DNA from 2 places in the Kitasatospora sp. NPDC057542 genome. Region 1 is predicted to be linked to the other one. Evidence: riboswitches for the same ligand, from Rfam matches in the RefSeq annotation. Region 1 holds a riboswitch; the other holds the start of a gene.
What was found. Region 1 has a riboswitch for S-adenosylmethionine ahead of thrC (threonine synthase). Riboswitches for the same ligand answer to the same signal wherever they lie in the genome.
Positions count from the first base shown of each region.

Region 2: linked by a shared signal. The riboswitch ahead of ACFU7Y_RS19135 (aminotransferase class V-fold PLP-dependent enzyme) and the one ahead of thrC (threonine synthase) in region 1 are both predicted to bind S-adenosylmethionine.

Region 1 covers NZ_JBHVFE010000182.1:224-10,546, forward strand. The annotation lists gene ACFU7Y_RS22580 (MoaD/ThiS family protein) at 1-112, opposite strand, end outside; gene thrC (threonine synthase) at 154-1,449, opposite strand; SAM riboswitch class I at 1,466-1,601, opposite strand; gene ACFU7Y_RS22590 (glucosyl-3-phosphoglycerate synthase) at 1,750-2,787, shown strand; gene ACFU7Y_RS22595 (trehalose-6-phosphate synthase) at 3,059-4,570, shown strand; gene otsB (trehalose-phosphatase) at 4,557-5,396, opposite strand; gene ACFU7Y_RS22605 (DUF3263 domain-containing protein) at 5,484-5,711, opposite strand; gene ACFU7Y_RS22610 (cupin domain-containing protein) at 5,814-6,164, shown strand; gene ACFU7Y_RS22615 (extracellular solute-binding protein) at 6,244-7,524, opposite strand; gene ACFU7Y_RS22620 (ROK family protein) at 7,884-8,831, shown strand; gene nagA (N-acetylglucosamine-6-phosphate deacetylase) at 8,828-10,009, shown strand; gene ACFU7Y_RS22630 (hypothetical protein) at 10,078-10,323, opposite strand, start outside.
Region 2 covers NZ_JBHVFE010000137.1:7,278-17,600, forward strand. The annotation lists gene ACFU7Y_RS19110 (C40 family peptidase) at 1-655, opposite strand, end outside; gene ACFU7Y_RS19115 (NYN domain-containing protein) at 854-2,143, opposite strand; gene ACFU7Y_RS19120 (hypothetical protein) at 2,421-2,684, opposite strand; gene ACFU7Y_RS19125 (rhomboid family intramembrane serine protease) at 2,886-3,713, shown strand; gene ACFU7Y_RS19130 (Lrp/AsnC family transcriptional regulator) at 3,710-3,991, shown strand; gene ACFU7Y_RS19135 (aminotransferase class V-fold PLP-dependent enzyme) at 3,995-5,377, opposite strand; SAM riboswitch class IV at 5,430-5,548, opposite strand; gene trpD (anthranilate phosphoribosyltransferase) at 5,660-6,736, opposite strand; gene ACFU7Y_RS19145 (hypothetical protein) at 6,855-7,280, opposite strand; gene ACFU7Y_RS19150 (heme-copper oxidase subunit III) at 7,678-8,298, shown strand; gene ACFU7Y_RS19155 (c-type cytochrome) at 8,486-9,295, shown strand; gene ACFU7Y_RS19160 (ubiquinol-cytochrome c reductase iron-sulfur subunit) at 9,304-10,323, shown strand, end outside.

The DNA of each region.
Region 1 (10,323 bases):
TCTTCTCCAGGTCGGCGATGACCTCGGCCAGGGTGGCACCCTCGGCGGTCACCTCGGCGGCGCCGCCGGTGTAGGTGCGCAGGATGGTGGGGATGCGGACGTTGGCGCTCATGACTCTCCTTGCGGGGGCGGGGCCTGTCGGGGCGGGGTGGTTCAGACGGACGCGAGGCCGGCGTCGCGGAACGAGTCCAGCGTCGGGCGGATGACGGCGGTCATCCCGGCGTCGGAGACGGCGTCCAGGGTCTTCAGGCCGTCGCCGGTGTTGATCGCGACGGTCTCCTTGGCCGGGTCCAGCTGCCCGGTCTCGACCAGCTTCTTCAGCACGCCGACGGTCACCCCGCCCGCGGTCTCGGCGAAGACGCCCTCGGTCCGCGCCAGCAGCCGGATCGCCGCCACGACCTCGGCGTCCGTGACGTCCTCCACCGCGCCACCGGTCCGGCGGGCGATGTCCAGCACGTACGGGCCGTCGGCCGGGTTGCCGATCGCCAGCGACTTGGCGATGGTGTCCGGCTTGACCGGCTTGATCACGTCCCGGCCGGCCTTGAACGCGGCCGACACCGGCGAGCAGCCCTCGGCCTGGGCGCCGAAGATCCGGTACGGCCGGTCCTCGACCAGACCGAGCTTGATCAGCTCCTGGAGACCCTTGTCGATCTTCGTCAGCTGCGAGCCCGAGGCGATCGGGACCACGATCTGCTCCGGCAGCCGCCAGCCGAGCTGCTCGCAGATCTCGTACGCCAGCGTCTTGGAACCCTCGCCGTAGTACGGCCGCAGGTTCACGTTGACGAAGCCCCAGCCCTCGCCGGCCGGGTCGCCGATCAGCTCCGAGCAGAAGCGGTTCACGTCGTCGTAGTTGCCCTCGATGCCGACCAGCTCGCCGCCGTACACCCCGGCCATGACGACCTTGCCCTGCTCCAGGTCGTGCGGGATGAACACGCAGGACCGGAACCCGGCCCGGGCCGCCGCCGCCCCCACCGCGCCGGCCAGGTTGCCGGTCGAGGAGCAGGACAGCGTGGTGTACCCGAACGCCCGGGCCGCCTCGATCGCGCACGCGACCACCCGGTCCTTGAACGAGTGCGTCGGGTTGCCGGAGTCGTCCTTGATGTGCAGCTGGGCGGTGAAACCGAGCTCCCGGCCCAGGTTGTCCGCCTTGACCAGCGGGGTCCACCCCGGGTTCAGGTTGGGCTTCGACGCCACGTCGGCCGGAACCGGCAGCAGCGGCGCGTAGCGCCAGATGGACGCCGGACCGGCCTCGATCCGCTTGCGCAGCTCCTCGGCACCCTCGCTGCCGAACTCGTAGGCGATCTCCAGCGGGCCGAAGCACTCCAGGCAGGCGAAGCTGGGGCCGAGCGGGAAGCGGGTGCCGCACTCCCGACAGGACAGCGCGGCGGCGGGGCCGAGGTCGACGGAAACGGGTGCGGCGCCGGAAGGGGTCGTCTCAGTGATAGCCATGACGGCGAGGCCTCTCTCCTCATCTTCCCCGTGGCGCGGTCGCGACACGGGCCGGAATTGGCACCTGTCCCGCCGGGGCCTGTCGACGACAGCCGCGCGAGAAGGTTGCCGGGACGTCAACGGGCCGTTCCCTCAGTCCCTCTGGATGAGCTTGTGAAATTGTGGTGGTGCTCAACGGCGACCCCGGCGTGCAAAGGTCCGACCGCTGTACGAAGACTGTATCCGAAGGCGTCAAACCCGAACGGGACCGTCCGCCACGCGAGATGACCCGTCCCACCCCACCCCGCCGAGGAGACCTCCGTGCCCGCCGAACCGACTCCCGAGCTCCTCCCGCAGGTGGCGTCCTGGCTGCGCCGCCGCTCCTGGAGCGCGGCCGACCGGCCGGTCGACACCCTCCTCGCGGCCAAGGAACGCACCGGCCGCACCGTCAGCGTGGTCCTGCCCGCCCTGGACGAGGAGGCCACCGTCGGCGACATCGTCCGCACCATCCGCCGCGAGCTGATGGAACGCCTCCCGCTCGTCGACGAACTCGTCGTCGTGGACTCCGGCTCCACCGACGCCACCGCCGCCGTCGCCGCCGAGGCCGGCGCCCGGGTCGAGCACCGCGACGCCATCCTGCCCCGGCTGCCCGCCGTGCCCGGCAAGGGCGAGGTGCTCTGGCGCTCGCTGCTGGTCACCCGCGGTGACATCGTCTGCTTCATCGACGCCGACCTGCGCGAGTTCGACCCCGCCTTCGTCTCCGGCATCGTCGGCCCGCTGCTGACCGACGACTCCATCCAGCTGGTCAAGGCCATGTACGACCGCCCGCTGGAGTCGGAGGGCGCCGTCCTGCCCGCCGGCGGCGGCCGGGTCACCGAACTCGTCGCCCGCCCCCTGCTCAACCTCCACTGGCCGGAACTCGCCGGCTTCGTCCAGCCCCTCGGCGGCGAGTACGCGGCCCGCCGCTCACTGCTCGAACGGCTGCCCTTCCCCACCGGCTACGGCGTCGAACTCGGACTGCTGGTCGACGCGTTGGAGCTGGTCGGCCTGGACGCCCTCGCCCAGGTGGACGTCGGCGTCCGGCACCACCGCCACCAGGACGGCCAGGCCCTCGGCCGGATGGCCGCCACCATCTACCGGACCGCCCTGGAACGCCTCGACCGCACCCACCGCCTCAAGGCCTCGGCCGACCTCGTCCACCCCCACCTCACCCAGTTCACCCGCAGCCCCGGAACCCTCTCCCGGCCTTCGGCCGGAGAGACCCCCATCTTCACCCCCCGCACCTACGAGATCACCTCCCTGGAACGCCCCCCGATGCACACCGTCCCCGAATACGCGAAGCGCCGCACCGACGGGTGACACACCCGTGCAGTGCGGCCGCTGCGGTTTGCCGGACTATCCGACTGTGGGTTTGCGATGTCGACCAACCGGCAACATCCCAACCGTGACTCCTCCCCCTCCCGACGAGGAGGCTTCCCACTCGATCCCTGCGGAGCCTCAAGGCGGCCAGGCCCTGGCCGTCGCCTGTCGCAGGGCCCCGACTGTACGGCTGTCCCGTCGCGCTCCGCTCCGTCGCGCGCCCGGATCACCCCCCACCGGGTGATCCGGCAGCCCGAGAAGAGGAACCCCCATGGCCGATTCATCGACCAACCGTTCGAGCGCGACCGGCACCGCCCCCGTCCTGGTTGCCTCCAACCGGGGACCGGTGTCCTTCAGCACCGCCGACGACGGCACGCTGACCCTGCGCCGCGGCGGCGGCGGTCTGGTCTCCGGCCTCTCCGCCGTCGAGGACCCGAACGCCGTCTGGGTCTGCGCCGCCCTCAACGACTCCGACCGCAGGGCCGCCGCCGGGGCGCCCCACGGCCGCCTGGACCTGGCCGGACACGCGGTCGGCGGCCAGGCCGTACGGATGCTGGACATAGACCCGCAGACCTTCGCCCGCGCCTACAACGGCGTCGCCAACTCCACCCTCTGGTTCGTCCACCACCTGCTCTACGCGACCCCCACCGCGCCCGCCTTCGACGCCGGCTTCCGCACCGAGTGGGCCGCCTACCAGGCCTACAACGAGGCCTTCGCCCAAGCCCTGGCCGCCGAAGCCGCCCCGAACGCCGCCGTCCTCATCCAGGACTACCACCTCTCCCTGGCCCCGGCCCTGCTCCGCGAAGCCCGTCCCGACCTGCGGATCGGCCACTTCTCGCACACCCCCTGGGCCCCGCCCGAGTACTACCGGCTGCTGCCCGACGACGTCGCCCGGGCCGTCCTCACCGGCATCCTGGGCGCCGACCGGGCCGGTTTCCTGACCCACCGCTGGGCCCGCGCCTTCGCCGCCTGCTGCGAAGACCTCCTCAAGGCGACCGTCGACTACGACGCGCTCACCGTCACCTTCGACGGCCGCACCACCCTCCCCCGGCCTTCGGCCGGGGGGACCCCCGTTCGGCGAACCACACGCCTCGGCGTCCACGCCCTCGGCGCCGACGCCGACTTCCTGCGCGAGCGCGCCCACCGCCCCGACGTCGACGAACGCCTCGCCGCCCTCCGCGAGGCCGTCGGCGACCGCCGCACCATCGTCCGGGTCGACCGCACCGAGCTGAGCAAGAACATCGTCCGCGGCCTCCAGGCCTACCGGCACCTGCTCCGCACCCGCCCCGAGTGGCACGACCGGGTGGTGCACATCGCCTTCGCCTACCCTTCCCGCACCGACCTGGCCGAGTACCGGAACTACACCGCGGCCGTCCAGGACCTCGCGGCCGCCATCAACGGCGAGTTCGCCACCCCCAGCTGGCAGCCGCTGATCCTGCACGTCGACGACGACTTCCCGCGTTCCCTCGCCGCCTACCGGCTGGCCGACGTCGCCCTGGTCAACCCCATCCGCGACGGCATGAACCTGGTCGCCAAGGAGGTCCCCGTGGTCTCCGACCACGGCTGCGCACTCGTCCTCTCCCGCGAGGCCGGCGCCCACGCCGAGCTCAAGGACGACGCCCTCACCGTCAACCCCTACGACGTCATCGCCACCGCCGACGCCCTGCACGCCGGCCTCACCATGAGCCCGGAGGAGCGCGCCGACCACACCAAGCGCCTGGCCGCGGCGGCCACCGCGCTCCCCCCGCAGCAGTGGTTCCTGGACCAGCTCAACGCGCTGTGAGCGCCTCCCCCAAGGCCCCCAGCAGCTCCACCACACCCTCCGGCCCGGCGACCACCAGGTCCGCCCGGTCGGCCAGGTCCCGCACCGGCGCGTCCCCCACCGCGCCGGCGCACACCAGCACCCCGGCCACGCCCTCGCCGCGCAGCTTCTCCACCGCGACGAAGGCCGCCACATCCCCCAGATCGTCCCCCGCGTAGAGCACCGAACGAGCCCCCCGCTCCCGCAGGAACCCGGTCAGCGCCGCCCCCTTGTCCACCCCCGGCGGCCGCAGCTCCAGCACCAGCCGCCCGGGCTCCACCACCAACCCGTGCTCGGCCGCCAGTTCCCCCACCGGCGCCCGCAGCAGCTCCAACGTCTCCTCCGGCGCCGCCGTCCGCCGGGTGTGCACGGCCACCGACCGCCCCTTGTCCTCCACCCACGTCCCCTCGGGCGCCCCCACCCGCTCCAGCACCCCCGGCAACACCGCCCGCACGCGGGCGACGCCCGGATGCACCTCCGGCGCCGAAAGCTCCCCGTCCTCCCACCGCTCGGCCCCGTAGTGCCCCAGCACCACCACCCCCGGCAGCCCCGCGAACCCCCCGTACTCCACCGCCAACCCGGCCGGCCGGCCCGTCACCACCACCACGGCCCCCACCACCGGCGCCAGCCGCCGCAACGCGCCCACCACCCCCGGATGCGCCCGCGCCTGCCCCGGATCCGCCACGATCGGCGCCAACGTCCCGTCGAAGTCCAACCCGATCACGGCATCCCCGGGCGTCGCCAGGATGGCCCGCACCCCGTCCCGCCCCGCCTCGGTCCCCGGCACGAACATCTCTTCAAAGCCCATACCGAAGCCCCTACCCCGGAGCGTCCCCCTCCGCACCCGCCACCCCCGCAGCCGCCCCCGACACCCGTCCTCCCGAGAGCCCCCCGGTCAACGAGCCGCCCGCCGAGCCTCCCGCACGCGCCGCAACCGATTCACCAGAACCGGCGCATGCGCCAACGCCTCCTCCCGGTCCAGCAAGGCGTTCAGCACCTGGTAGTAGCGGGTGGAGGAGAGCCCCAGCTCCTCCCGGATCGCCCGTTCCTTGGCCCCCGACGTACGCCACTGCCGCCCCTCCAGCGCCAGCACCGCCCGGTCCCGCTCACTCAGCTCGCCCACCGCAAGCACCTCCGTCCACCGCTACGGAGTGTCATTCTCCCGCGCGACCCCGACACACACTGCTCGCCCCACCGTGCCCCCACCCCCACTAACGTCACCCCCATGACCACGCCCAGCTTCGCCCTGCACATCCCCACCGCCGACCTCGACCCCGACCCGCTCGACCCGTCCCAGATCGTCTCCGGCACCCCCGAGGTCACCGGCAAGGTGCTGTCCGAGTCCGCCGACGGCCGCCACCTGCGCGGCCTCTGGCAGATCACCCCCGGCGTGGTCACCGACGTCGAGGCCGACGAGATGTTCGTGGTGCTCAGCGGCCGGGCCACCATCGAGGTCGAGGGCGGCCCGACCCTGGAGGTCGGCCCCGGCGACTGCGCCGTCCTGCGCGAGGGCGACCGCACCACCTGGACGGTCCACGAGACCCTCCGCAAGGCCTACGCCATCACGCTCCCCTGACCGGCGACCGGCACCCCCGCCGGGGCTGAGGCCCACCGCGAACCCCCCAGCCCCGGCACCAACCGTCCCCGGCCCGGTCCTACTTGCGGACCTCCGCCGCTTCCTTCACCGCCGCATCCTGCAACCCCCCGAGCACCTGCTTCGGATCCCCCGTCACCGCCTGCCCGATCCCGGCCTTGATCCGGTTGCTGACCTCACCCCAGGCCGGGTCCCCGAACGGGTAGAAGCTCGCATTGGTCAGCCCGACCGCGAACTGCTTGAGGTCCTCGTGCTTCGGGTCCGACGACATCTGGCCGAACGCGTCCTGAGTGACGGGCAGGAGGTTGTACTGCTCGTCGAACTTCAGCTGGTTGTCCTTGTCGTAGACGAACGACAGGAACTTCTTGATCTCGTTCTTGTGCCCGTTCGCCTTGAACGCCATCATCCAGTCCGCGACCCCGAGGCTCCCGGTCCGCCCCACCCCGTCCTTCTTCGGGATCGGCGCCGTCCCGAAGTCGATCTTCCCGGCGGCCGCCATCCGCAGCAGCGTCGGATGCCCGTTCAGCATCGCGACCTTCCCCGCGGCGAAGTCCTGGAACACCGGGGTGCGGTTCATCGCGCCCGGGTTCGGGTACGTCAGCCCGGTGCCCACCAGGTTGCTCTTCAGCCAGCCGAAGGTCGCCTGGTTCTGGGCACTGTCGATGGTGTAGTTGCCGACGTCGTCGGAGATGCTGCCGCCACCGCTCAGCGTCCAGAGCATCGACTCGGCCGGCGCCTCCTCCGGCCCCAGCGGCAGCCCGTACGGGGTCACCCCCGGCACCTTGGCCTTGATCTTCTCCGCGTCCTGCCGCAGCTCGGCCCAGGTGGCCGGCGGTTGTGTGATCCCGGCCTGCCGGAACATCGCCTTGTTGTAGAAGAGGACACGCGACGAGGACACGAACGGAATCCCGTACTGCGTCCCCAGCACCTGCCCGGCGTGCGCGAAGTTCTCCAGGAACTTGGCCTGGGTCTCCACCGAGAGCACGTCGGACGCCGGGTACAGCCGGTCCGCCGCGACCTGGTCCGCGAAGCCGCCGGTCTGGAGCAGGTCCGGCGACTTGCCGGCCGCGATCATGTCCTCGACCTTCCTGCCGATCTCGGTCCAGCTGTCCACCTCGACGCTGACCCTGATCCCGGGGTTGGCCGCCTCGAAGGCCCTGGCGACCGTGTCCCAGTAGTGCTGGGAGCTGGTCTCGGGGCTCTCCCCGTAGTCGGCCGCGACCAGCTTGAGGGTGACCGGTCCGTCGTCCTGCCCGCCGCAGGCACTGACCGCGGTGAGGACCAGTGCTCCGGCCAGCGCACCGCCGAGCACACGGGTGGGAACGTGGACGCGCCTGTTCAACGCGGGTACCGCCTTCGGGGGAATGAACGGGGATGAACGGGGGTGAATGCCGGCCGGAACGGGGGGAATCCGGCGGGGGAGGCGCAACACTGCCAAACCCGCCGAGCACTGGTCCACACCACTGGCCGGGCTCGCCCCAGTAGTTATCGAAGTGCTCGGAGTCATTGCACAATGCGCAACAAAACCCCCGCCCCCGCCCCTCACACCCCCCGGTCCGCGCCCGCCTCGACACCGGGCCCCGCACCCCGGCGCAAAGCCCCGCACCCCCCGCAGCTGCGACAAAGCTCACCCAGTATGGACCAGACCAATCCGACAACTGGACTAGACCTCTTCTACCCGCCCAAGGGAAACTGTCCTCCGTGAAGCACGTCATCGCACTCGATGTAGGCGGCACCGGCATGAAGGCCGCGCTGCTCGCCCAGGACGGCTCCGTGCTGTTCGAGGCACGCCGACCGACCGGGCGGGAGCACGGCACGGACGCCGTCGTCGCCGCCATCCTCGACTTCGCCACCGACCTGGCGGCCGAGGGCCGCAGCCGCTTCGGCGTCGCCCCGCTCGCGGCCGGTGTCGCCGTCCCGGGCACGATCGACGAGAAGAACGGCATCGCGGTCTTCTCCGCCAACCTCGGCTGGCGCGAGCTCCCGCTGCGCAAGCTCCTCGGCGAGCGCCTGGCCGGACCGGACGGCGGCGCGATGCCGGTGGCCCTCGGCCACGACGTGCGTTCCGGCGGCCTGGCCGAGGGCCGGCTCGGAGCCGGCCGCGGCGTCGACCGCTTCCTGTTCATCGCCCTCGGCACCGGCATCGCCGGCGCCATCGGCATCAACGGCCGGATCGAGGCCGGCGCGCACGGCTACGGCGGCGAGATCGGCCACGTCGTGGTCCGCCCCGGCGGCCCCCGGTGCGGCTGCGGCGCCCGCGGCTGCCTGGAGACGCTGGCCTCCGCCTCCGCTGTCTCCCGCGCCTGGGCCGAGGCCAGCGGCGACCCCGACGCCGACGCGGCATCCTGCGCCGCCGCGGTGGACGCCGGGGACGACCGCGCCCTCGCGGTCTGGCAGCGGGCCGTCGACGCCCTGGCGGACGGCATCGTCCTGGCCCAGAGCCTGCTCGACCCGTCCACGGTGATCGTCGGCGGCGGGCTGGCCGAGGCCGGTGACACGCTCTTCGATCCGCTGCGCGCGGCGGTCACCGAGCGCCTGACCTTCCAGATGCCCCCGAAGGTCGTACCCGCGATGCTCAAAGACACCGCCGCGTCCCTGGGCGCGGGCCTGCTCGCCTGGGACCTGCTCTCCTTGGAGGTGACCGCGTGACCACCGCGGACCGTGACCGTACTGCCCTGGCCGGCGCCCGACTGGTCCTGCCCGGCGGCGTCGTCGAGGGCGACCGCCTCGCCGTCGAGGGCGAGCGCATCGCCGGCCTCGGCGGCGACACCGAGCCCGGCGATCTCGACCTGACCGGGTACACCGTCGTGCCCGGCTTCGTCGACCTGCACGTCCACGGCGGCGGTGGCGCCTCGTACGCCTCCGGCATCGCGGAGGAGGCACTGCTGGCCGCCCGCACCCACCTGGAGCACGGCACCACCACCACGGTGGCCTCCACCGTCACCGGCGAGATCGACGAGGTCGCCCGCCAGGCCGCCGTCCTCTCCGAACTCGTCGAGGACGGCGTCCTGGCCGGCATCCACTTCGAGGGCCCCTTCATCTCGCACAACCGCTGCGGCGCCCACCGCCCCGACCTGCTGCGCGACCCCGACCCGGCGCTGGTGCGCAAGCTGGTCGACGCCGCCCGCGGCCACGCCAGGATGGTCACCCTGGCCCCCGAGCTGCCCGGCGGCCTGGACTCGGTGCGGATGCTCGCCGACCTCGGCGTGATCGCCGCCGTCGGCCACACCGACTCCGACTACGCCACCACCCTGGAGGCGATCGAGGCCGGCGCCACCGTCGCCACCCACCTGTTCAACGCCATGCCCGGCATCGCCCACCGCGCCCCCGGCCCGATCGTGGCACTGCTGGAGGACGAGCGGGTCACCGTCGAGCTGATCAACGACGGCGTGCACCTGCACCCCTCCGTGCTGGACCTCGCCTACGGCACCGCCGGCGCGAACCGGGTCGCCCTGATCACCGACGCCATGGGCGCGGCCGGCATGGGCGACGGCCTCTACCCGCTCGGCCCGCTCCAGGTCGAGGTCAGGGACGGCGTGGCCCGGCTGGTCGAGGGCGGCGCGATCGCCGGCTCCACCCTCACCCTGGACGTGGCGTTCAAGCGCTCGGTCACCGTCAACGGGCTGAGCCTGAACCAGACCGTCGAGTCGCTGTCCGCCACCCCGGCCCGGCTGCTCGGCCTGAGCGACTCGATCGGCTCGCTGGAGACCGGCAAGCTCGCCGACCTGGTCGTGGTCGACTCCGACACCTTCGACCTGGTCGCCGTCATGCGCCACGGCCGCTGGGTCCTCGGCGGCGACACGTTCCCCACCGTCGAACCCGCCTGAGCAACGCCGACGGCCGCCCTCCCCCTGCGGGGACGGGCGGCCGTGGTGTGTCCGGAGGGCGGGCGGGCTCAGCCGCCCGGCTCGATGGTGATCTGGTCGATCAGGACCGGACCGGAGGGCACCGTGAAGGTCACCGAGTTCGGCCCGGCCTGGAACTGCGGGAGTATCCAGGTGCTGAACCAGGCGGACGTCTGGTCCTTGGGGGGCGCGCCGTAGATCTTGTAGGTCACCCCGCTCGGCCAGTCCTTGCCGTTCACCGCGACCGCGCCCTTGAAGTCCGCGCCCGAGTAGTTGTAGTGCACGGTCAGCTTGTA
Region 2 (10,323 bases), on a different contig from region 1:
CGCTGCCGCGCGAGGCGCGGTCGTCCTGCGCCTGCTGGGCCCGCAGCGCGGCGCGGTCGGCGGCGCTCAGCGAGTTCAGCAGGTCCTGGGCGGCCTTCAGCTTGGTGTTGACGTCCGCCTTGGCCTGGTTCAGGTCCTTGGTGGTGGTGTCCAGCGAGGCGAGCACGGCGGCCGCCTCGGTCTTCTCCTGGTCCAGCCGGCGCTGCTGGTCCAGCAGCCCCTTGAGCGCCTCGGCCTGGCTGGTGCTGGCCTGCTGGACGGTGGAGGCCTTCTCCAGGTAGCCGGACGGGTCGGAGGAGAGCATCAGCTGGACGGACGGGTCGATGCCGCCGGTGCGGTACTGCTCGCCCGCCACCTCGGCGAGGCCGCCCTGGAGCTGGGTCATCTGCTCCTGGCTGCGGGCCACCTGGTCCTGCAGCTGGTCGGCCTGCTTGCGCAGCTGGTCGGCCCGCTCCTTGGCTCCGTTGTACTTCTCCGCCGCCTGCTCCTGCTCCTCCTGGAGCTGGTCGATCTGCGCCTTGACGTCCGATTTGTTCGGCTGCGGCGCAGCGTGCGCGGCCACCTGGGCGGAGAGGGCGACCGCAGTCGCAGCGGCAGCGGTGAGCACGGAGATCCGCGCGCGGCTCGGCTGCTTGGGACGGCGGTGGGAGGCCAAGGGACCGGCTCCTTCTTTCATCGGACTCACCCGATGGGATGAGGTTCCAGAAAATAGGTTTGACGCCAGACCCTAGTGAAGATCTATCCGTTTTGCCACTCCCCCGAAGGCGTGAACTCCGGTTTCCACACCGACTTCACGAAAGCCGCGCATCGCCTCGGAACCGCGCCTGACCAGGCATCATGCGGCCCGGTGGGTTCAGGGCCGGGCCAGCCGGTTCAGCAGCAGCACCGACGCCACGGGGCGCGCGCCCGCCTTCCGCACGCCCTCCGCGACCTCCCGGTCGGTGGACACCACCACCACCGGGCGGCCCTGCGGTTCGGCCCGCACCAGGCGGCGGATCAGCTCGTCGGCCGTCTCCCCGGTCCGGCTGAACCGCACCCGGACCCCGCGCGGCGGCGCCATGATCACCGGGACGTCCAGGTCCTGCCCGTCGAACACACAGGTGACCTCCGCCTGGGTGCGCTGGGCCAGCATCGCCAGCCCGCCCAGCAGCCGGATCCGCTGCTGCTCCAGCGGCAGCGTCGGATAGCCGGTCTTGGTCACGTTGTAGCCGTCCACCACCAGGTGCACCTGAGGAATCGCCAGCAGCTGGTCCAACAGCGCCGGATCGTCCTCGGCCAGCCCGCGCCGGGCCACGTCGTGCGGGGAGGCCGCCCCCGGCACCACCGCCTCCACCAGGTCCGCCGGGCGGATCTGGGAGACCGGCAGCGCCAGCTCCCGCTGGAGTCCCTGGGCCGACTGCAGCACGGCGTCCAGCAGCAGCCGCAGCCGCATGTCCTCGACACTGCGCCCCTCGCGGGCCGACCGGCGGCCCTGCTCGACCGCGTTCTCCAGTTCGGAGACCCGGTGCCTGAGCCTGCGCGCCTCGATCTCGGCCGCGCCGCGCTCGGCCGCGGCCTGCGCCTTCACGGCCTCCAGCTCGCCGGCCACCCGGCGGGTCTCGGCCTGCGCCCGGCGGGTGTCGCTCTCCAGTGACCGCACCTTCTTGCGCAGCGACTCCGCCTCCTTGCGGACCCCGTCGGACTCGGCCCGCTGCCGGTCCATGTCCGCCCGCGCGGAGGCCCGCACCTCGGCCAGCTCGGCCTGCAGCTTCTCCATCAACCGGGCCGCCTCCGCGGCCGCGTCCTCGGCGCCGGCCCGCTCGGCCTCCTCGCCGACCTCGGCCACCAGCCGGCTCCAGCCCGGCGAACGCACCAGGTAGGCGGCGGCCGCGATGTCCATCGGATCGGCCGCGCCCGGGACGGTGCCCGACTCCAGCGACTTCACCAGGTCCGGCTGCCCCAGGCGCAGCCGCTCCGCTATCCGTACCCGGAAGGCGGGCTCCGCCTCCAGCGCCGCCGCCAGCGCGGTGGCCGCGTACTTGGCCCGTCGCGCCGGGGTGAACTTGACGTACTGGCGCAGGCCCTGCGGGAGCTCGGTCGACGGCAGCCCGCCGAGCGCGTCCGAGGCCAGCCCGACCACGCGTCGGCGCACGCCCTCGGGCAGCGGCCGGTCGAGCTTCTCGACGACGGGCTCCGCCGCGGGCTCGCAGGAGTCGTTCGCCGCCCCCGCCGCCTCGGCCGAGGCCTCGGCCGCAGCGGGCTGAAGCCCCTGGGCTTCGCCGGGCTCCTTCGCTGCGTCCACCACGTCCTCGGCTCCGATCCTGGTCCAGCGGGCACGGCCGCTGCCGCCCCTGTCGTCACGCTCCGTGCGTCTTGTTTCTGTATTGTCCCGTGCGGCACGGGCGGGTGCGCCGCGCACCCACCCGTCGCACCGGCGGGGATCAGCCCTGCTCGGCGGGGTCCTGCGGCCCCTCGGCGCCCGGCCGGGCCACCAGCTCGACCTGGTCCACCGCGTTGCACCAGCGGCAGCGCACCGACTCGACGGTCTCGCTCAGCACCTCGGTCTCCTCGACCTTGGACTCGCCGGCCAGGTCGAAGTGGAGGAACTCGGTGACCCGCGCGGTACGGGTCACGTCGAAGCGGGTGAGGTTGCCGCACAGGGTGCAGCGCCAGCGCGTCTCGGCAGTCAGGGCGGGGACGGTCATCGGGGGTCCTCTCGGGTGGTCCCTGCGTGGGCTAGGCGCTCCCCCCGGAGCCCCGGCGTCGGCGGCGGGAGGCGGGAATGCCCGCCCCCAGCCTATTGCCTGGGGCAACCATCGCGACCACCGGTTGCCCGAACAACCGAGCTAGTCCACCTGCCGTAAACCGCCGTGTCACCTGCGGCGCCCGGAGGGATGCTTGGCCACATGGCGCTCGCGGCCCCCGACCACACCGCCGCCCCGGGCGGCCGCCCGGCGGCGACCGTCCCGGTGGTCAGCTACGCCTTGATCGCGCTCAACACCCTGGTCTTCCTGCTCGGCCCGGCCGCCGGGCTCAACCCGCTGTACGGCACCGGCCAGACCCGGCTCTGCGCGGAGCAGCGGTACGAGCAGCGCTGGGGCGCCATCCCGGCCGAGGTGCTGGCCGGACGGGCGCTGACCGCCGGACAGCTCGCCGAGGCCCCCGACCCGGCCCCCGGCTGCCCGACCGCCCCGACTCCGGGCAAGCACCCGGCCCTGTCCGTCCTCACCGGGCTCTTCCTGCACGCCGGCTGGCTGCACCTGCTGGGGAACCTGCTCTTCCTCCAGGTCTTCGGCCCCACCGTCGAACGGCGGCTGGGCCGGGCCCGGTACGCCGTCTTCTACCTGGCCGCCGGCAGCCTGACCACGTACGGCTTCGCGCTCGCCGAGGCACACTCGCCGAACTCCACCCGGGTGCTCATCGGCGCCTCCGGGGCGATCTCCGCCGCCCTCGGCGCCTACCTGCGCCTCCACCCCCGGGCCCGGGTGACCACCCTCGTCCCGCTGCTGCTCTTCCTGCCGCTGCGCTTCCCCTCCTGGCTGGTGCTCGGCCTCTGGTTCGCCCTGCAGTGGTGGTCGATGCACTCGGCCGGCCCGGGGGTGGCGTACCTGGTCCACGTGATCGGCTTCTCGGCCGGGTTCCTCTACGTCTGCACCGTGGTCCGCCACCCCCCGCGACGACCGGGCCGACGCCCGATACGCTGGCGGCACCCCACAAAGGAGCCCGAACTGTGATCACCGCCATCGTCCTGATCAAGACCAGTGTCGACCGCATCCCGGAGATCGCCGAGTCCATCGCTGCCATCGAGGGCGTGAGCGAGGTCTATTCGGTGACCGGGGGCTACAACCTGGTGGCGATGGTGCGGGTGCGCCGGCACGACGACCTGGCCGAGGTCATCCCGGGCCGGCTCAACAAGGTCCCGGGTGTGGCCCACACCGAGACCCAGATCGCCTTCCGCACCTACTCCCAGCACGACCTGGAAGCCGCCTTCGCCCTCGGCCTGGACGAGTAGCGATCAGCCCTCGCGCCGACCCCGGTCGATCTGCGCGGTCGCGACGCAGCGCCCGCCCTCGTTGCGGTAGCTCCAGGCCGCGCCGTCCGTGACCAGCTCCCGGACGGCGGTCAGGAAGCGGTCCACGTGCTCGTCCGGCGTCCCGGCGCCGAAGCTCACCCGGATCGCGTTCAGGCTGCGCTCGCCCGGCAGCGAGGGATCGGGAGCGCCGCACGCCGATTCGACGGCCGGGGCCTCGTCCCCGAGCAGCGTGCGCACCAGCGGGTGGGCGCAGAACAGGCCGTCGCGCACCCCGATGCCGTACTCGGCGGACAGCGCGGCCGAGAAGTGCGAGCTGTTCCAGCCCCGGACGACGAAGGACAGCACGCCCACCCGCGTGGAGTCCGCGCCGAACAGGTTCAGCACCTTGACCTGTGGGATCTCGGCCAGCCCGGCCGTCAGGCGGGCGATCAGCTGCTGCTCGCGGGCCTCCAGCGCGTCGAAGCCGGCCTCGGTCAGCGCCCGGCAGGCCGAGGCGATCGCATAGGCGCCGATGACGTTCGGCGAGCCGGCCTCGTGCCGGGCCGGGCCGGTGTGCCACTGCACGGCCACCGAGCCGTCGGTCTCCCGGGCCACCGTACGGGTCGCCCCGCCGCCGGCGAGGTACGGCTCGGCCGCGTCCAGCCAGTCCGCCCGGCCGGCCAGCACCCCGGCGCCGAACGGCGCGTAGATCTTGTGGCCGGAGAAGGCGATCCAGTCGACGCCCAGCTCGCGCACCGAGACCCGGTGGTGCGGCGCCAGCTGGGCGGCGTCCAGCACCACCCGGGCGCCGTGCCGGTGGGCGGTCTCGGTGAGCTCGGCGACCGGCCACAGCTCGCCGGTCACGTTGGAAGCGCCGGTGACGCAGAGCAGCTTGGGGCCCTCGGGCGCCTCGGCGAGCGCGGCGTCCAGCGCGGCCACCGCCTCGGCCCGCGAGCGCGGCGCCCGCAGGTAGGTCACGTCCAGTCCGGCGTGCGCCCAGGGCAGCAGCGAGGCGTGGTGCTCGGTCTCGAAGGCGAACACCCGGGTGCCGGCCGGAACGGCGGCGGCCAGCAGGTTGAGCGAGTCGGTGGTGGCCCGGGTGAAGACCACCTGATCGCCCTCGCGCAGGTCGAGGAACTCGCCGACGGTGCGGCGGCTCTGCTCGAACAGGTCGGTGGACAGCTGCGAGAGGTACCCGGCGCCGCGGTGGACGCTGCCGTAGTACGGCGCGTAGGCGGCGACGTCGTCCCACACCCGCTGGAGCGCCGGCGAGCTGGCCGCGTAGTCGAGCGCCGCGTAGCCGACCCTCTCACCGCTGGCGAGCGGGACCTCGACGTCGGCGCCGAGGACGGCGAGCGGGGCGCAGATTTCGGTGGAGAGGGACATGAGGATGCACTCCTTCAGGGGTGTAGGGACCCCGGGAGTGCCAGTCGTCGGGCGTCCGCGCTTGTCGCACGGACGGTTTGCCGTGGCGACCCGGTCCTCACCCAGGGCACCCCGCCACGGACGGAGGGTTGCCGGACAGCCAGCTGGGGCTTGACGCTGTCGCTCATGACCTGGCGAAGACTCTAGGCCGCGTCCAGCGGGTGGTCAAACGGGCATCCAGCATCCGGACAGCGCGCGAAGAGCCCGTGCCGGCGTACCGGCACGGGCTCCCCAACGGCCGTCTCAGATCCGGCTGGTGGCCTCCGACCAGCGCCGCAGCAGGTCCTGTGCGGCGCCGGAGTCGATCGCCTTCGCGGCCCGCTCCATGCCGGCCGCCAGCTGCTCGGTCAGCGGTGCGTCGCCCAGGTCCAGCGCGACCAGCGCCGCCGCCGTGTTCAGCAGGACGGCGTCCCGCACCGGCCCGTGCTCCCCCGCCAGCAGCCGCCGCGCGACCTCGGCGTTGTACGAGGCGTCCGCCCCGCGCAGCGCCTCGATGCCGACCAGCTCGATGCCGACGTCCCGCGGGTCGAAGGTGGTCTCGGTGACCACTCCGTCGCGCACCAGCCAGACCTGCGAGGTGGTGGTGATGGTCAGCTCGTCCAGCCCGTCGTCACCGCGGAAGACCAGCGCCGTCGCGCCCCGCCGGGCCAGCACCCCGGCGATCAGCCCGGACAGCCGGGTGTCGAAGCAGCCGATGGCGTGCGCGGTGACCTTGGCCGGGTTGGTCAGCGGGCCGAGGATGTTGAAGGCGGTCGGCACCCCGAGGTCGCGCCGCGCGGTGGCCGCGTGCCGCATCGAGGGGTGGAACTTCGCCGCAAAGCAGAAGGTGAGCCCGACTTCCTCGGCCACCTCGGCGACCCGCCGGGAGGAGAGGTCCAGCGCCACCCCGAGCTTCTCCAGCACGTCCGAGGAGCCGCTGGCGGAGGAGGCCGACCGGTTGCCGTGCTTGACCACCTTGGCGCCGGCGGCCGCCGCGACGATCGCCGACATGGTGGAGATGTTGACGGTCTTCGCCCGGTCCCCGCCGGTGCCGACGATGTCCACCGCCGGGCCGGGGATCTCCAGCGGCTCGGCGTGCGCGTACATTGCGTCGACCAGACCGGCGATCTCCTCGACCGACTCGCCCTTGGCCCGCAGCGCGATCATGAACCCGGCCACCTGCACCGGGGACGCCTCGCCGCTCATGATCCGGTCCATCGCCCACTCGGTGGACGAGCGGTCGAGGTCGTTCCCCTTCAACAGTGCCGCCAGGAGGTCCGGCCAGGTGCGGACCACCTGCGCGGGGTCGCTACCGCCGTTCGCAGGGTTCACGTTCACCATGGCTGACTCCAGCTGTTGTCGGTTCCCCACACCAGGGGGACGTCCGTACGGATGGAGCCAGCCTATCGAGCGAAGGGGCGGCTTCTACCCCTGTATTTGCTAACTGCCGGACCGGATTTCAGCGGACTGCCGGAGTCCGCTTCGCCAGCCGCGCCCGCAGCAGGGTGGCGACCGCCTCGGCCAGCGCCACCGGGTCCACCGGGTGGGAGATGGCGGCGTCGGCCCGGCTCCAGGCGGCGAGCCAGGAGTCCTGCGGCCGCCCGATCAGCACCAGCACCGGCGGGCAGCCGTAGATCTCGTCCTTGAGCTGGCGCCCGAGGCCCAGCCCGCCGGCCGGAACGGCCTCGCCGTCCAGCACGCAGAGGTCCACTCCCCCCTTCTCCAGCGCCTTGAGCACCGCGGGGGTGGTCGCGCACTCCAGGTAGGACAGTTCCGGAAGATCCTCGGCGGGCCGGCGGCCGAGCGCCGTCAGCACCTGCTCACGGGTGTTGCGGTCGTCGCTGTAGACGAGGACGGTGAGCGTCTCATCGGTCGTGTACGCCATGGGCCCTGCTCCCTCAAGTGTGATCCGGACCACGTTCGCCTGATCCGGATGCTACTCCGGATCACCCTCCGCCGAGTCCCCCTCGCGCACGTTCCTCCCCGAGCCGCCGCGTCCCGGGCTCACCCGCCCGGAGGACGGCCCGTCACCCGGCCCCGCCCGGTCCACCCGTACGGCCGACCCGAGGCCCCTCCCCCTTACCTCCCGCGGCTACTCCGACCGTGCAGCGACGCGCCGGGCAAGGGGGTCGCAGGCCCCTCCGAGGAACCATCAGAAAAGGGACGCGCCGCTGCTCAGTCCCCGTCCGGACACCCCGTCGACCCCCAAGCGGGCATACCGCACGCACCGGACACTCCGAGGGACACCCCCCGACGTGAAGACGGAATAAGGGACCGACATAATGTCCGTCGTGGCGACAGCAACAGCAGTAGAAACCGGGCACGCGCACGGATCGGTCAACCGGCCGAACATGGTCAGCGTCGGAACGATCGTCTGGCTCAGTTCCGAGTTGATGTTCTTCGCGGCCCTCTTCGCGATGTACTTCACGCTCCGCTCCGTCAAGGGGCCGGAGTTCTGGACCGAGAAGGCCCACGCCCTCAACGTGCCCTTCTCCTCGGTCAACACCACGATCCTGGTGCTCTCCTCGCTCACCTGCCAGCTCGGTGTGTTCGCTGCCGAGCGCGGTGACGTGAAGAAGCTCCGGGCGTGGTTCATCCTCACGTTCGCCATGGGCGCGGTCTTCATCGGCGGCCAGGTCTTCGAGTACACCGAGCTGGTCAAGAAGGACGGCCTCTCGCTGTCCTCCGACCCGTACGGCACGGTGTTCTACCTGACCACCGGCTTCCACGGGCTGCACGTGACGGGTGGTCTGATCGCCTTCCTGCTGGTCCTGGGACGGACGTACGCAGCCAAGCGCTTCACGCACGAGCAGGCCACCGCCGCGATCGTCGTGTCGTACTACTGGCACTTCGTCGACGTCGTGTGGATCGGCCTGTTCGCGACCATCTACCTGATCAAGTAACCAGCTGATCAGGTCGCTGGCCACCGGCAGCGGCCCCCGCCCTCACCGGCGACGGGCCGCTTCTGCCGGTGCCGACGCTCCCACCGACCGACCGCGCGCGCAGCCCTAGACAGGCAGCCTCGTGCCGGCCAGACCGGCCGCCGGGTGCACCCACCAGTCGACCAGATCCTGACACCGGGGTTATTCCGTGAAAAAGCTCTCCGCACGACGGCGCCACCCATTGGCGGCGCTGGTCGTCCTACTTCTCGCCCTGGCGGCAACCGGGGGGCTGTACGCCGCGTTCGCGCCCGCCGACAAGGCGCAGGCCGACGTCGCCGCGCAGTCGCTCGCGATCGATGAGGGCAAGAAGCTCTTCGCCGTGGGCTGCTCCTCCTGCCACGGCCTGAACGGCCAGGGCAGCAGTGACGGTCCGAGCCTGGTCGGCGTCGGCTCCGCTGCTGTCGACTTCCAGGTCGGCACCGGCCGCATGCCGGCCCAGCAGCCCGGCGCCCAGGTCCCGCGCAAGAAGAACATCTACTCGCAGGCCGAGATCGACCAGCTCGCCGCCTTCGTCGCCTCCCTCGGTCCCGGCCCGGTGATCCCGAAGGAGGAGCAGTTCACCTCGACCAACCCCGAGGACATCTCCAAGGGTGGCGAGCTGTTCCGCACCAACTGCGCCCAGTGCCACAACTTCGCCGGCCAGGGTGGTGCCCTGACCAAGGGCAAGTCCGCCCCGTCGCTCGAGGGCGTGGACGCCAAGCACATCTACGAGGCCATGCAGACCGGCCCGCAGAACATGCCGTCGTTCCCGGACACCACCATGCCCGAGGAGCAGAAGAAGCAGATCGTGGCCTTCGTCCGCCACACCACCAACGATGAGCCCAACCCCGGCGGTCTCACCCTGGGCAGCCTCGGTCCGGTGACCGAGGGTCTGTTCGGCTGGATCTTCGGCCTCGGCACGCTCATCGCGGTCGCGATCTGGGTCGCCGCCCACACCACCAAGGCCAAGAAGTCATGAGCCACGACATGTCAGAAGAGAAGCTCCCGGAGCCGCACGGCTCCGCCGGCGAGGTGGCCGACCACGGCAGCCCGTTCGCCGACCCGGGCCTGCCGGCCCACGAGCCCCGTCGCACCGACATCGACGAGCGGGCCGCCCAGCGCGCCGAGCGCCAGGTCTCGCTGATGTTCGTGATCTCGATGCTCGCCACCATCGGCTTCATCGCCTCGTACGTGGCCATCGACCCGGACCAGATCGTCTACGTCTTCCCGCTCGGTCACATCAGCGCGCTGAACTTCGCGCTCGGTCTGACCCTGGGCGTCGCGCTGTTCATGATCGGCGCGGGCGCGGTCCACTGGGCCCGCACCCTGATGTCGGACGTCGAGATGCCGTCCGAGCGTCACCCGATCGAGGCCTCCGACGAGGTCCGCGCCGACGTCATCGAGCAGTTCAGGACCGGTGCCGCCGAGTCCGGCTTCGGCCGCCGCAAGATGATCCGCAACACCCTGATCGGCTCCATGGCGCTGGTCCCGCTCTCCGGCGTGGTCCTGCTCCGTGACCTTGGCCCGCTTCCCGAGAAGAAGCTCAAGGAGACCGGTTGGAAGGAGGCGACCGAGGCCAAGCCGCTGCAGCTCATCAACATGAACACCATGCAGCCGATGAAGCCCGAGGACATCATCGTCGGCTCGCTCACGTTCGCCATGCCGGAGGGCCTGTCCACGCACAGCGAGGACTTCCAGCAGCGGATCGCCAAGGACGCCCTGATGCTGGTCCGCATCGCGCCCGAGGACATCAAGGACGAGAAGTCCAAGGAGCTGGGCTTCGAGGGCATCCTCGCCTACTCCAAGATCTGCACCCACGTCGGCTGCCCGATCAGCCTGTACGAGCAGCAGACCCACCACGCGCTCTGCCCCTGCCACCAGTCGACCTTCGACCTGGCGGACGGCGCTCGCGTCATCTTCGGCCCGGCCGGCCACCCGCTGCCGCAGCTGAAGATCATCACTGACGAGAAGGGCAACCTGGTCGCCACCGGCGACTTCGCTGAGCCC